Regions from separate parts of the Delftia sp. NA_296.1 genome, predicted to be linked through region 1. Evidence: riboswitches for the same ligand, from Rfam matches in the RefSeq annotation. Region 1 holds a riboswitch; the other holds the start of a gene.
The links. Region 1 has a riboswitch for S-adenosylhomocysteine ahead of metH (methionine synthase). Riboswitches for the same ligand answer to the same signal wherever they lie in the genome.
Positions count from the first base shown of each region.

Region 2: it holds a riboswitch for S-adenosylhomocysteine, as region 1 does, so the genes downstream of both, ahcY (adenosylhomocysteinase) here and metH (methionine synthase) in region 1, are expected to answer to the same signal.

Region 1 is NZ_JBQZGF010000009.1:70,103-77,345, forward strand. It holds gene ACUTR7_RS21435 (glycerophosphodiester phosphodiesterase family protein) at 81-1,424, shown strand; gene metH (methionine synthase) at 1,527-4,283, opposite strand; S-adenosyl-L-homocysteine riboswitch at 4,311-4,437, opposite strand; gene ACUTR7_RS21445 (FadR/GntR family transcriptional regulator) at 4,715-5,524, shown strand; gene ACUTR7_RS21450 (transporter substrate-binding domain-containing protein) at 5,521-6,327, shown strand; gene ACUTR7_RS21455 (amino acid ABC transporter permease) at 6,359-7,087, shown strand; gene ACUTR7_RS21460 (amino acid ABC transporter permease) at 7,084-7,243, shown strand, end outside.
Region 2 is NZ_JBQZGF010000008.1:93,483-100,725, reverse strand. It holds gene ACUTR7_RS19910 (septal ring lytic transglycosylase RlpA family protein) at 1-139, opposite strand, end outside; gene metF (methylenetetrahydrofolate reductase [NAD(P)H]) at 218-1,045, opposite strand; gene ACUTR7_RS19900 (TlyA family RNA methyltransferase) at 1,068-2,255, opposite strand; gene ahcY (adenosylhomocysteinase) at 2,413-3,843, opposite strand; S-adenosyl-L-homocysteine riboswitch at 3,914-3,998, opposite strand; gene ACUTR7_RS19890 (response regulator) at 4,006-4,749, opposite strand; gene ACUTR7_RS19885 (DUF4118 domain-containing protein) at 4,776-7,243, opposite strand, start outside.

The DNA.
Region 1 (7,243 bases):
CTGACTGCATACGCTGCTGAGTTGGCGCATTGCGCGCCGTTCATCAACCCACCACTGCTTCGGATATGACCCAACGTCCTATGTCCTTTTCCCGCACTCCCCTGCTCGCGTCCCTGTGCGCGGCTGCAGTCCTCACGGCCTGCGGCGGTGACGGCGGCTCGTTCTACCTCACGCTCGACGGAAAGCAGCCCCAGGTGATCGCCCACCGCGGCTTCTCGGGCAAGTTCCCGGAGCAGACGCGCATGGCCTACGAGGCCGCCGCCGATGCAGGCGCGGACATGCTCGAACTCGACATGCACATGACGAAGGACTGCCAGCTGGTCGCCCGCCACAACGCCTGGCTCAGCGACAGCACCAACGTGGCTGACGTGGCCAAGACCAATGCCGAAGTGGCACGCCGCCAGCGCACCACGGCCGGCGTGCTGGTCAACGTGAAGTACCCGGCCATTCCCGCCAACGGCCCGGCCCAATACCTGAGCGACCAGCTCGATGCCAACGATCCCAAGTCCGTGCTCAAGGCCCTGGTGGTCGATGGCGAGGACCACCGCAACGACTGGTCCATCAGCGACTTCACGCTGCAGGAGCTGCGCAGCTGGCTGACCGGCACCATCCTGGACAACCGCAGCGAGCGCCCCACCGAGTGGAACGGCAAGCTGCCCCTGATCAGCGCCCAGGACGTGCTGGACATCGCCGCCGCCAAGGGCAAGGCCCTGGGCCGCACCATCCCCGTCTACGCCGAGACCAAGAACCCCTACTGGAACAACCAGCAGGCGATCGCCAACGGCTGCGGCGCGCCCGGCTCGCGCCCGTTTGAAGACGCGGTGATCAAGCTGCTGGACCAGAACAAGCTCAACGCCAAGGACTCGGCCATCTACATCCAGAGCTTCGACCCGGCCAGCCTCAAGTACCTGCGCCAGGCCGGCATGAAGGCCAAGGGCGTGCAGCTGATCGACGGCAACGACTTCAGCCTGCGCGACGGCTCCATGGTCTACATCACCAACGATGAATGGACCTTTATCAGCGGCCGCCCCTACAGCTGGACCCTGGCCGGCGACGCCCGCACCTTCGCCGCCATGCTCACGCCCGCAGGCCTGGCCGACATCAAGACCTATGCCGACGGCATCGGTCCCTGGAAGCCCCAGGTCCTGGCCCACTCCGTCGTGCCCTACAAGGACGGCGCCGGCCTCAAGGACGTGAACACCGTCAAGGACACGGGCCTGATCCGCGACGCCCACAAGGCCGGCCTGATCGTGCACAGCTTCACCTTCCGCAACGAGCCGGGCCGCCTGGCCGGCCTGTACAAGGGCGACCCCGTGCAGGAATACCTGACCTACTACCGCCTGGGCATCGACGGCGTGTTCACCGACTTCACGGACACGGCCGTGACGGCGCGCAAGGCGTACAACAAGGAAATCGGGCTCTGATCGAGCGCTGAATGCCGCTGCGGCGGCGTCCATAAAAAAGCCAGGGCATGCCCTGGCTTTTTTCTTGCAACGCGCGGCACCAGTCCGCGCGGACAAACGTTCTCACCCCAGATTCGGCGCCAGCAACCGGCGCAGTTCCTCGATGTCCATGCCCCGGCGCGCAGCCATGTCGGCCAGTTGGTCCTCGCCGATCTCGCCGACGTTGAAGTAGACGGAGTCGGGGTGGCCGATGTAGAAGCCGCTGACGCTGGAGGCCGGGTTCATGGCCAGGCTTTCGGTCAGGGTCATGCCGATCTCGTCGGCCTTGAGCACGGCGAACAGGTCGGTCTTGGCGCTGTGGTCGGGGCAGGCCGGGTAGCCGGGCGCGGGGCGCACGCCCTTGTACTGTTCCTTGATCAGCGCTTCGTTGCTGAGGTCCTCGTCGGGCGCATAGCCCCACAGGTCCTTGCGCACGCGCTGGTGCAGGCATTCGGCGAAGGCCTCGGCCAGGCGGTCGGCCAGGGCCTTGAACATGATGCCGGAGTAGTCGTCCAGCGCGTCCTGGAACTCCTTGTCCTTCTTCTCGGCGCCGATGCCGGCCGTGACGGCGAACAGGCCCGCATAGTCCTGGATGCCCGATTCCTTGGTGGCCACGAAGTCGGACAGGCAGCGGCTGGGGCGCATCACGGGCTGGCCATCCGGGCCTTCCACCATCTGCTTTTCGGTCTGCTGGCGCATGCCGTACCAGGTCATCAGCACCTGGCTGCGGGACTCGTCGGCGTAGAACTCGATGTCGTCGCCCACGCGGTTGGCAGGGAACAGGCCGATGGCGCCGTTGGCCTGCAGCCAGCGGCCTTCGATGATCTTCTTGAGCATGGCCTGGCCGTCAGCCAGCACCTTGCGCGCCTCGACGCCCACGATCTCGTCGTCGAGGATGGCCGGATAGGGGCCTGCCAGGTCCCAGGTCTGGAAGAACGGGCCCCAGTCGATGTACTCGGCGATCTCGGCCAGGTCGAAGTTGCGGAACACGCGCCGGCCCAGGGCACGCGGCGCAACGGGGGCCTGGGAAAAGTCCACGGGCGTGGCGTTGGCGCGGGCCTTTGCCAGCGGCCACAGCGGTGTCTTCTTCTTGTTGGCGTGCTGGGTGCGGACCTTGTCGTAGTCGGCCTGGATCTCGGCCAGGTAGTTGCCCTTGTTCTCGCCCAGCAGGCTCTGGGCCACGCTGACGCTGCGCGAGGCATCGGGCACGTAGACCACGGGGCCTTCGTACTTGGGCGCGATCTTGACGGCGGTGTGCACGCGCGAGCAGGTGGCGCCGCCGATCAGCAGCGGAATCTTCTTGATGCGGAAGTAGTCGTCCTTGTGCATCTCGCCGGCGACGTATTGCATCTCTTCGAGGCTGGGCGTGATCAGGCCCGACAGGCCGATGATGTCCGCGCCCTCGGCCTTGGCCCGGGCCAGGATCTCATGGCAGGGCACCATCACGCCCATGTTGATGACCTCGAAGTTGTTGCACTGCAGGACCACGGTGACGATGTTCTTGCCGATGTCGTGCACGTCGCCCTTGACGGTGGCGATGACGATCTTGCCCTTGCTGGACACGTCCAGGCCCGCCGCTTCCTGCTGGCGCTTTTCCTCTTCGATGTAGGGCACGAGGTGGGCCACGGCCTGCTTCATCACGCGCGCCGACTTGACCACCTGGGGCAGGAACATCTTGCCGGCGCCGAACAGGTCGCCCACGATGTTCATGCCGTCCATGAGCGGGCCTTCGATCACGTGCAGCGGGCGGCCGCCGCCCTGCACCACGATCTGCTGGTAGGCCTCTTCGGTGTCGGCGACGATGAAGTCGGTGATGCCGTGCACCAGGGCGTGCGACAGGCGCTCGCCCACGGTCTTCGGGTTCTCGGGCGTGCCGCGCCATTCGAGCTTCTTGCTGTCGTCCTTGGCGGCGCCCTTGGCGGCGTCGGCAATCTCCAGCAGGCGCTCGGCGGCGTCAGGGCGGCGGTTGAGCACCACGTCTTCCACGCGCTCGCGCAACTGGGGCTCCAGGTCGTCATAGACGCCGACCATGCCGGCGTTGACGATGCCCATGTCCATGCCCGCCGAGATGGCGTGGTACAGGAACACGGTGTGGATGGCCTCGCGCACGGGGTCGTTGCCGCGGAAGCTGAAGCTCACGTTGGAGACGCCGCCCGAGACCTTGGCGCCGGGCAGGTTGCGCTTGATCCAGCGCACGGCCTCGATGAAGTCCACGGCGTAGTTGTCGTGTTCCTCGATGCCGGTGGCCACGGCGAAGATGTTGGGGTCGAAGACGATGTCCTCGGGCGGGAAGCCCACCTCGTCCACCAGAATGCGGTAGGCGCGCTCGCAGATCTCGATCTTGCGCTGGTAGGTGTCGGCCTGGCCCTTCTCGTCGAAGGCCATGACCACGGCGGCCGCGCCGTAGCGCCTGATCAGCCGGGCCTGGCGCTTGAATTCATCCAGGCCTTCCTTCATGGAGATGGAGTTGACGATGCCCTTGCCCTGCAGGCAGCGCAGTCCGGCCTCGATGACCTCCCACTTGGAGCTGTCCACCATGACCGGCACCTTGGCGATGTCGGGCTCGGAGGCGATGAGGTTCAGGAAGCGCACCATGGCGGCCTTGCTGTCCAGCATGGCCTCGTCCATGTTCACGTCGATCACCTGGGCGCCGTTTTCCACCTGCTGGCGAGCCACGGACAGCGCTTCCTCGTACTGCTCGTTGAGGATCATGCGTGCAAAGGCCTTGGAGCCCGTGACGTTGGTGCGCTCGCCCACGTTGACGAACAGCGTGCCCTCGCCGATGGAGACGGGCTCCAGGCCCGACAGACGCATGGGAGGGGGAGTGAAAGAGGACGACATCAAGCTCACCTGCAAAAACGGCATGGCAACAGGTGAGCGTCGTTGGCACCGTGGGCGCGGTCCGGCCGGGAACCTGCACCTGGCCCAAGCCTGACGCGGCACGCGATCCGGTGTACGGATGGGCGGGTGCCGCGCTGCAACGCTCCTCGGGCCAAAGCCCGGGATTCTACGGCGGCTGGCGGCGGCCTGCAGTGCGGGTTTTACGCCCGCATTCGGGGCAGGCCTGCACAAAGCCATGCGGCACTGCACCAAAGCGCGGCAGTGCGGGCCGCTGGCGGCGCCTTCGGGGCGGATTGTGGATACCCCATCGCCCCGGTTTCTTTGCAGCGCCTGAGGACACCGCTCCTTTTTTTGCATCTGGCACGCAATTCGCTATCTGCTGGGTACGTGGTCTGACCAGTCAGGCCAAAACCCTCCACCCGCGCCAGCCCATGCAAAGCATTCCGATCTCGATGGCCCAGACGCTGCAGCAGCACATCCTGAGCGGCCACTACCCCGGCGGCAGCCAGCTGCCGCCGCAGCGCGAGCTGGCCCGGCAGCTGGGCATCAGCCGCGCTTCGCTGCGCGAGGCGCTGTCCATGCTGGAGGCCCTGGGCCTGGTCGAGATCCAGCCGGGCAAGGGCGTGCGCATCAACGGCCCGCACAGCGGCCGTGCACGCATGCACCGCGCCTATGCCACCCCGGCGCTGGGCACGCTGTCGCCGCGCCAGCTGATCGAGCTGCGCCTGGTGCTGGAGCCCGGCTGGGCCGCGCTGGCGGCCGTGCGCGCCGACGACAGCGGCCTGCGCCAGCTGCAATGGACCCAGTCCCAGCTGGCCCACGCCCTGGGCCGCAGCGACCTGCTGGCCGCCGCCGACGCCGACCTGCAGTTCCACCTGCTGCTGGCCCAGCTGTCGGGCAACCCGGGCCTGGTGGCCATGGCGCGCCAGCTGGAGCTGGCCATCAGCCACAGCCTGCGCCTGCCCTTTGCCTGGAGCGGCGCCGACGACCAGCCCGTGCGCGAGCACGACGCCATCGTGCAGGCCGTCTGCGCGGGCGATGCGCCGGGTGCCGCGGGCGCCATGCGCGCCCACCTGCTGTCGGCCGCAAGGCGCAGCGGCATCGATCTCGACACACCGGCGCCCGACGCAACGGCGCCCGACGCAACGCCGCCCGACGCAACGCCGCCCGATACATCTGCGCCCGACCCTGACCCGCTTTCCTTTCGCCTCACCCCACCTTCCGAAGGAGCTTTCGCATGACTTCCCCCCTGACACCCCGCCGCGCATTCATCCGCACCGCCCTGGCGGCCGCCACCCTGGCCGCTGCCGGCCTGGGCGGCGCAGCCCATGCCGACATGCTGGCCAACATCCAGAAGGCCGGCGTGCTGCGCGTGGCGATTCCGCAGGACTTCCCGCCCTTCGGCTCGCTGGGCACCGACCTGAAGCTGCAGGGCTATGACATCGACATGGCCGCCCTGGTGGCCCAGGAGCTGGGCGTGAAGGTGGAGCTGGTGCCCGTGACCAGCACCAACCGCATCCCCTTCCTGACCACGGGCAAGGCCGACATCGTCATCTCCAGCCTGGGCAAGAACGCCGAGCGCGCCAAGGTGATCGACTTCACCCAGGCCTATGCGCCCTTCCCCAAGAGCGTCTACGGCCCCAAGGACGTGAGCATCAAGGCCCCTGCCGACCTGGCCGGCAAGACCGTGGGCGTGACGCGCGGCTCCACCGAGGACCTGGCCCTCACGCAGGTGGCGCCGGCCTCGGCCACCATCAAGCGCTACGAGGACAACAACGCCACCGCGCAAAGCTATCTGACGGGCCAGGTGCAGCTGGTGACGCTGGGCAACATCGTGGCCAACGCCGTCAACGAGCGCACCAGGCTGCGCCAGCTGGACGCGAAGTTCGCGGTCGAGGACACGCCCTGCTACATCGGCGTGGCCAAGGGCGAGCCGGCGCTGCTGCAGAAGGTGGACGCCATCATCACCAAGCTCAAGGCCGACGGCCGCCTGACCGGCCTGTCCCAGCGCTGGATGAAGATGCCGCTGCCCGCCACCCTGTAACCGCTGCGCCCCTGTTCCCGGAAATCCTTCCATGGCCTATCAATTCGACTTCGGCGCCGTGTTCGACTACAGCGGCCTGCTGGCACAGGGCGCAGGCTTCACGCTGGCGCTGACGGCGGCGGGCGCCGTGCTGGGCGGCGCCATCGGCGTGGCCGGCGGCGTCAGCCGCGCCTGGCGCATTGCGCCGCTGCACTGGCTGTTCAAGGTGTACGTGGAGGGCATACGCAACACGCCCTTCCTGGTGCAGCTGATGTTCGTGTTCTTCGGCCTGCCTTCGCTGGGCGTGCAGATCAACGAATGGCAGGCCTGCCTGCTGACCACGGTGATCAACCTGGGCGCCTACATCACCGAGATCGTGCGCGCCGGCATCCAGGAGACGCCGCGCGGCCAGCTGGAAGCCGCTGGCGCGCTGGGCATGGGCCGCTGGGCGGTCTTCCGCCATGTGGTGCTGCGCCCTGCGCTGCAGCGGGTCTGGCCCTCGCTGAGCAGCCAGATCGTGATCGTGATGCTGGGCACCTCGGTGGTCTCGCAGATCGCCGCCCAGGACCTGACGTTTGCGGCCAACTTCATCCAGTCGCGCAACTTCCGCGCGTTCGAGACCTACCTGGTGGTGACGGCGGCGTACTTCTTGCTGGCCCTGGCACTGCGCCAGTTGCTGGCCTGGATAGGCCAGCGCTTCGTGGTGGGCCGCCGCACGCCGCGTGCAGCCCGGCCCGCTGCACCCGCTGCACCCGCAACCACTGCCGGAGACGCCGCATGATTGCCGACATTCCCCTGCTGCCCATCCTGGCCAAGCTGGCCGAGGGCCTGCTGGCCACGCTGGCGCTGTCGCTGCTGGCCTTCGTGCTGGGCGGCGCCACCGGATTGCTGGTGCTGTTCGCCCGCGTGGGCCGCAGCCAGAACCTGCGCCGCCTGG
Region 2 (7,243 bases), on a different contig from region 1:
AACCTGCAGAACCGGCCATCAGGGCGCCGGACTCGGCATCGGTTTCGGCCACGGGAGCCGGTGCGCAGCCAGCCAGGGTGGCGGTGATGGCACACATGGCCAGCCAGCGCCAATGCAGGCGTCGAAAATTACGATCCATGGGCAAAAACCTCCAGGGAACGCCTGACCGTTCCCAAGTTCTAGAGGGCCGCCCGGGGCCGGCGCAGTGGCTGCGCGCTCAAAGGCCCAATCGATCGCAGATTTCCAGCGTGGCGACGCTCTGGTTCATCGTATAGAAGTGCAGCCCGGGAGCGCCCTGGCTGCGCAACTGCTCGCATAGACGGGACACGACATCGAGGCCGAAGGCGCGAATGGACGCCGTGTCATCTCCGTAAGCCTGCAGACGCAGGCGGATCCAGCGCGGGATCTCGGCGCCGCAGGCGTCCGAGAAGCGCATCAGCTGCGTAGAGCTGGTGATGGGCATGATGCCGGGAACAACCGGTGCATCAAGCCCCATGCCGCGCGCCGCATCAACGAAACGGCAGTAGGCGTCGGCATTGTAGAAATATTGGGTGATCGCGGAATCCGCGCCAGCGCGCACTTTAGCCGCAAACGCTTCCAGATCGGAATGTGGGGATTTCGCCTGCGGGTGGACCTCGGGATAGGCTGCCACCTCGATGTGGAACCAGTCGCCGAACTCGCGGCGGATGAATTCCACGAGGTCGCTGGCGTACTGGAATTCACCGCCCAGGCCATAGCCGCTGGGCAGGTCGCCGCGCAGCGCGACGATGCGGCGCACGCCCATGGCCTTGAGCTCCTGCAGCTCGGCACGCACCTTGTCGTGCGTGGCGCCCACGCAGGAGAAATGCGATGCCGCGCTGACGCCTTCGCTCTGGATGTCACGCACCATGTTGAATGTGCCGGCCTGCGTGGAGCCGCCCGCGCCATAGGTGACGGAGCAGAACTGGGGCTTGCGCGCATAGAGGTTCTTGCGCACCTGCACATGCTTGGCCGCGCCTTCGGGCGTCTTGGTCGGGAAAAATTCGAAGCTGATCGGAAAGCTCATGTAAGACTCACTGCTCAGTGTTTCATTCGTTGCGTTTGCGCAGCTTGGCGCGCCCCGGTCCGGGCACGCCGAACTCGGTGCTGGTGTCGATCACACGCTCGTTGCGCTGCTCGCGCAGCACGGTGCGGGACACGCGCTTGGGCGCGGCCTTCACGGCCGAACGGGGCTCGTCGTCGTCCTGCGTTTCAGGCTGTGCAGGCTCCTTCACCACGGCCGCCTGCTGGGCATGCACGAAGAATTCGCGGTTGCCGTCACCGCCTTCGATGGCCGACTCCATCCAGCCCTTGACCTCCAGCCCCAGCTCGCCCAGGCAGGTGCGGATGCGCTGCTCCACCTCGGTGAACAGGGCCGCATCGCGCACGATGCCGCCCTTGCCGACCTGGCCCGGCTGCAGTTCGAACTGCGGCTTGACCAGCATCAGCAGCTGACCATGCGGCTTGAGCAGGCGCGTGACGGCCGGCAGCACCAGGGTCAGCGAGATGAAGGACAGATCGCCCGTGACGAAGTCGAACTGCGGCGTGATGTCCACGTCGGCAAACTCGGCGCGGCGGCGGCGCTGCGTGGCCACCGTGCCTTCTTCCCGGGCCTTGCCCTTGGCCGCGCGCTCGGCCTTGAAGGCCTCGATCTCTTTTTCCTTGGCGTCGTCGCTGTCGTCGTAGTCTTCATCGACCAGACCGCCGTTGCGCATCCAGGCATAGGGCGCCACGGGCTGGGTGTCGTTGTCGTCGGGATCTTCTTCCCAGCGTTCGGACAGCACTTCCTCGCAGGACTCCTGCAGGCCCTCGGCCGTCACCGCGCGGGCATTGACACCCTCGACGCAGATCACACGCACATCCGAGCGCAGCCGGTCATGCAACTGGCCATGGCCCACGTCCACGCCGATGACCTGGGCGGCGCCCGCCTGCAGCAGGCAGTCGGTGAAACCGCCCGTGCTCTGGCCCACGTCCAGGCAGCGCAGGCCCTGCACCGACAGCTTGGTGGCCGCCAGCGCGCCTTCCAGCTTCAGCCCGCCGCGCGAGATGAACCGGGCCTCGGCCCCGTCCAGCAGCTGCAGCTCGGCACCCGCAGGAATCTCGTCGCCGTTCTTGGCAACCTTCTTCCAAGGCGTCAGCGGCGTCATGCGCCATTGCACGCCGCCTGCAATCAGCCGCTGCGCCTGCGAGCGCGTGGCCGCATGGCCGGCTTCCACCAAAAATACATCTGCGCGCATAGCGTCGCTCCAGGAAATCTCAGTTGACTAATGCCCGAAACCGGCGCGACCCAACTCAGGGACGCCAAGCAAGGGCCGCCCCGCAGCGAGGGCGTCGCCCCCCTCCCCCGCGGAGCGGGTAGAGAGGGGGAAGCGGCGCAAGCCGCTCAGGGGGTGCTTAATAGCGATAAGTTTCGGGCTTGTAGGGGCCCTGCTTGCTCACGCCGATATAGGCAGCCTGGCCGTCCGTCAGTTCGGTCAGCATGGCGCCGACCTTCTTCAGGTGCAGGCGGGCGACCTTCTCGTCCAGGATCTTGGGCAGCACGTAGACCTTGCCGACCTCGTAGGCATCGGGCTTGGTGAACAGCTCGATCTGGGCGATGGTCTGGTTGGCGAACGAGGCGCTCATCACGAAGCTGGGGTGGCCGGTGGCGCAACCCAGGTTCACCAGGCGGCCCTTGGCCAGCAGGATGATCTTCTTGCCGTCAGGGAAGGTGATGTGGTCCACCTGGGGCTTGATCTCTTCCCACTGGTACTGCTCGATGGAGGCGACGTCGATCTCGTTGTCGAAGTGGCCGATGTTGCAGACGATGGCTTCGTTCTTCATGGCCACCATGTGCTCGTGGCGGATGATGTCGCGGTTGCCGGTGGTGGTCACGAAGATGTCGGCCTTGTCTGCCGCCCATTCCATGGTCACGACCTTGTAGCCTTCCATGGCCGCCTGCAGGGCGTTGATGGGATCGATCTCGGTGACCCAGACCTGGGCCGACAGCGCGCGCAGCGCCTGGGCGCAGCCCTTGCCCACGTCGCCGTAGCCGGCCACCACGGCAACCTTGCCGGCGATCATCACGTCGGTGGCGCGCTTGATGCCGTCCACCAGCGATTCGCGGCAGCCGTAGAGGTTGTCGAACTTGCTCTTGGTGACGGAGTCGTTGACGTTGATGGCACGGAACTTCAGCGTGCCCTTGGCCGACATCTCGTTGAGGCGGTGCACGCCGGTCGTGGTCTCTTCGGTCACGCCGATGATGTGGGCGCTCTTGCGCGTGTACCAGGTGGGGTCCTGGGCCAGCTTGGCGCGGATGGCGGCGAAGGCGATCTTCTCTTCTTCGGAGGCGGGGTTGTCCAGCACGGACAGGTCCTTTTCGGCGCGCATGCCCAGGTGCAGCAGCATGGTGGCGTCGCCGCCGTCGTCCAGGATCATGTTCGGGCCTTCGCCTTCGGTGCCGGCGGCGCCGAATTCAAAGATGCGGTGGGTGTAGTCCCAGTAGTCGGCCAGCGATTCGCCCTTGATGGCGAACACGGGCGTGCCGGTTTCCGCGATGGCGGCAGCAGCGTGGTCCTGCGTCGAGAAGATGTTGCACGACGCCCAGCGCACTTCGGCGCCCAGGGCCTTGAGCGTCTCGATCAGCACGGCCGTCTGGATGGTCATGTGCAGCGAGCCGGTGATGCGCGCGCCCTTGAGGGGCTGGGCAGCGGCGAATTCCTCGCGCGTGGCCATCAGGCCGGGCATTTCGGTTTCGGCGATCAGGATTTCCTTGCGGCCCCAGGCAGCGAGGGAAATGTCAGCGATGGCCGTGTCGGCGGAAACGGGACGAACAGCAGCGTTCATGGTTTTCTCCAAAAGATGAATGAAAAACCACGTTCTGCGGGAGACGAAAAAAAGCTCACCGCACAGAAAGCGTGGGCGAGCGTCGTTGCAGGTATGACTCCGAGCCTCGCGACCACGCCTGATGTGTGGGGGCCGCTGCAACGCTCCTCGGAGAGGCGCCGATTATACCGATCCCGGGGATGCCTCACCGCCCAGCCCCACAAGCCGGTAGCCCACCTGCAGCTCGGTCACCAGGTGGCGCGGCTGGGCCGGCTCGTCCTCGATCTTCTGGCGCAGATTGGCCATGTGCACGCGCAGGTAGTGGGCGCGGCTCAGGTACTCGGGGCCCCAGACCTGCAGCAGCAGCTGGCGGTGGGTCATCACACGGCCCTGGGCGGCGATCAGGGCCGCCAGCAGGCGGAATTCGATGGGCGTGAGGTGCACCAACTGCCCCGCGCGCCGCACCTCATGCGTGGCCAGGTCCACCTGCACCGGGCCGAAGTGCACCTTGCTGGACGCGGCGGTGCCGCCCGCCCCACCGGCGGCGCCCAGCTGCTGGCGGCGGCGCAGCATCACGCGCAGCCGGGCCAGCAGCTCGGGCACGCCGAAGGGCTTGACCAGGTAGTCGTCGGCGCCGGCATCCAATGCGGCCACCTTCTCGTCCTCACGCTCGCGCGCGGAGAGCACGAGGACGGGCACGGAGGACCACCCGCGCAGCTCGGTCAGGACCTGCTTGCCATCGGCGTCCGGCAGGCCCAGGTCGAGGATGACCAGATCGGGCTGGCGGCTCGCCGCCTCTATCAGGCCACGGCGCGCGCTGTCGGCCTCGAAGACCTGCCAGCCTTCGTCTTCCAGCACCAGGCGCACGAAGCGGCGGATGCCGGGGTCGTCCTCGATCATCAGGATGCGGTTGGCGGGCGTGCTCATGGAGTGCTTTCGTGCATGGCGGGACTCTAATCCAGCGCAGGCTGCTCGGGCACGGGAAAGCGCAGCGTGAAGATGGTGCCCGGGCCGGGCCGTGCGGCGGCAGCCTCGATGCGCCCGCCATGCGCCTCGACAATGCTGCGCACCAGCGCCAGGCCCAGGCCGATGCCCGAGACGGTGGACTCGGCCGTGCCGCGCGTGAAGGGTTCGAACAGCGTCTCCACCGGCAGGTGGGATGGCAGGCCCGGCCCGCCATCGCGCACGGACAGCAGCAGTTCGCCATCCTGCACACACGCACTGATGGCCAGCGGCGTGCCGGCCGGCGTGTACTTGGCGGCGTTGTCCAGAAGGTTGACCAGCACGCGCTCCATGAGCAGGGCATCGAGCTGCAGCAGCGGCAGGCTGGCGGGCACGTCGGTGCTCACGGGATGCTGGCCCAGGCGCGCGCGCATCTGGCGCAGCGCGCTGCCCACCACTTCGTCCAGCGGCAGCCATTCGCGCTGCAGGTGCACGCCGCCTTGCTGCAGGCGCGCCATGTCCAGCAGATTCTCCACCAGGCGCTGCATGGCCTGCGCCTGGATGCGGACCTGCTCCAGCATGTCGGCCGCGCCGCCCGGCGGCACATGGCGCTGCGCGGCCTCGGCCGCGCCCAGGATGGTGGTCAGCGGGGTGCGCAGGTCGTGCGAGACGGCCGACAGCAGGGTGTTGCGCATGCGCTCGCCCTCCATGGCGATCTGGGTCTGCTGGGCCACGGCCACGAAGTGCTGACGCTCCAGCGCCAGCGCCACCTGGCTGGCACAGGCCTCCAGCAGGCGCTGCTCCTCGGGCACCTCCAGGCGCTGCGGCGCGCGCAGCTGCAGCACCAGCACGCCGCGCATGCGCACGGGTGCCGCCAGCGGCACATAGCGGGCCGGTGCGGCCGGCAGCGTGTCCGTGCCCTGGCCGGCCTGCTGGCCATGGTCCATGGCCCAGCGCGCAATGCTGTCATCCATGGGGCAGGGGCCGCCGCCCGCGGGCCGCAGGCGCTCGTCGGCATCGGGCAGCAGCAGCCCGGCCTGGGCGTCGAACACGCCCGAGACCGTGCGCAGCGCGATCTCCACCACCTGCTCCTGCGTGAGCGCGCCCGACAGATCGCGCGCCAGCCGTGCCAGGGCGCCTGCGCGGCGCTCGCGCTCGGCCGCCACGCGCGCCTCATGCCGCAGCCGCGCCATGAGCTGGCCGCAGACCAGGGCCACGCCCAGCATCAGCACGAAGGTGAACAGGTACTGCGTGTCGTTGACATGGAAGGAGCCGCGCGGCGGCACGAAGAAGTAGTCGAAGCACAGTACCGACAGCAGCGCGGCCCAGGCACCGGGGCCCCGCCCCCAGCGCAGCGAGGACAGCACGACGATGAGCAGGAACAGCATGACCACGTTGGCCGGGTCGAAGACGCGCAGCAGCTGCTCGGCCAGCGCCGTGGCGGCCAGGCAGGCCAGGGTGACGCCGGCATAGCCCTTCCACGGCAGCGGTGCGCGCCGCGGCAGCGCGGAAGTCGCGGCAGGAGCGGCCTCGGTCCGGGCCGCGCTGGAGCCGCCGGAGAGCACCAGCACATCGATATCGGGATGCAGGTGCGTGATGCGGTCGGGCAGGCTGCGGCCCCACCAGCGCCAGGGCGACCATGCCGGGCGCGGCGGTTGGGCCAGCACCAGGCGGCTGGCGTTGCGCTCGCGCGCGAAGGCAACCAGGGCCTCGGCCACATCGGCGCCCGGCAGCGTAGCCGTCTCGGCCCCCAGGCGCGCGGCCAGGGCCAGGGTCTTGAGCACGGCGGCCTGCACGCTGCGTGGGCGGTGCTGGCGCTGGGGCGCGTCCACGTAGACCACCATCCAGTCCGCATCGAGCCGGCGCGCCATGCGCGCGACCTGGCGCACCAGGGCGTCGTCGCCCGCGTGTCCTGCCACGGCCACCAGCAGGCGCTCACGCGCAGGCCAGACCGTGCCTATGGAGCGTTCGCGCCGGTAGTCGCGCATGTCCTCGTCCACGCGATCGGCCGTGCGGCGCAGCGCCAGCTCGCGCAGCGCCAGCAGGTTGCCGCGGCGAAAGAAGTTGCGCGAGGCCCGCTCGGCCTGCTCCAGCATGTAGACCTTGCCGTCCTTCAAGCGGCGCAGCAGCTCGTCGGGCGAGATGTCGACGACGATGACCTCGTCGGCATCGTCGAAGATCTGGTCGGGCACGGTCTCGCGCACCGTGATGCCCACGATGCCGCCCACCACGTCGTTCAGGCTTTCCAGGTGCTGCACGTTGATCGTGGTCCAGACATCGATGCCTGCGTCCAGCAGCTCCTGCACGTCCTGCCAGCGCTTGGGATGGCGCGAACCCGGCGCATTGCTGTGCGCCAGTTCATCGAGCAGCAGCACGCGCGGCCGCCGCGCGAGCGCCGCATCCAGGTCGAACTCGCGCAGCGTCCGCCCCTGATGCGGCAGCTCGCGCAGCGGCAGTTGCTCCAGGCCATGCAGTTGCT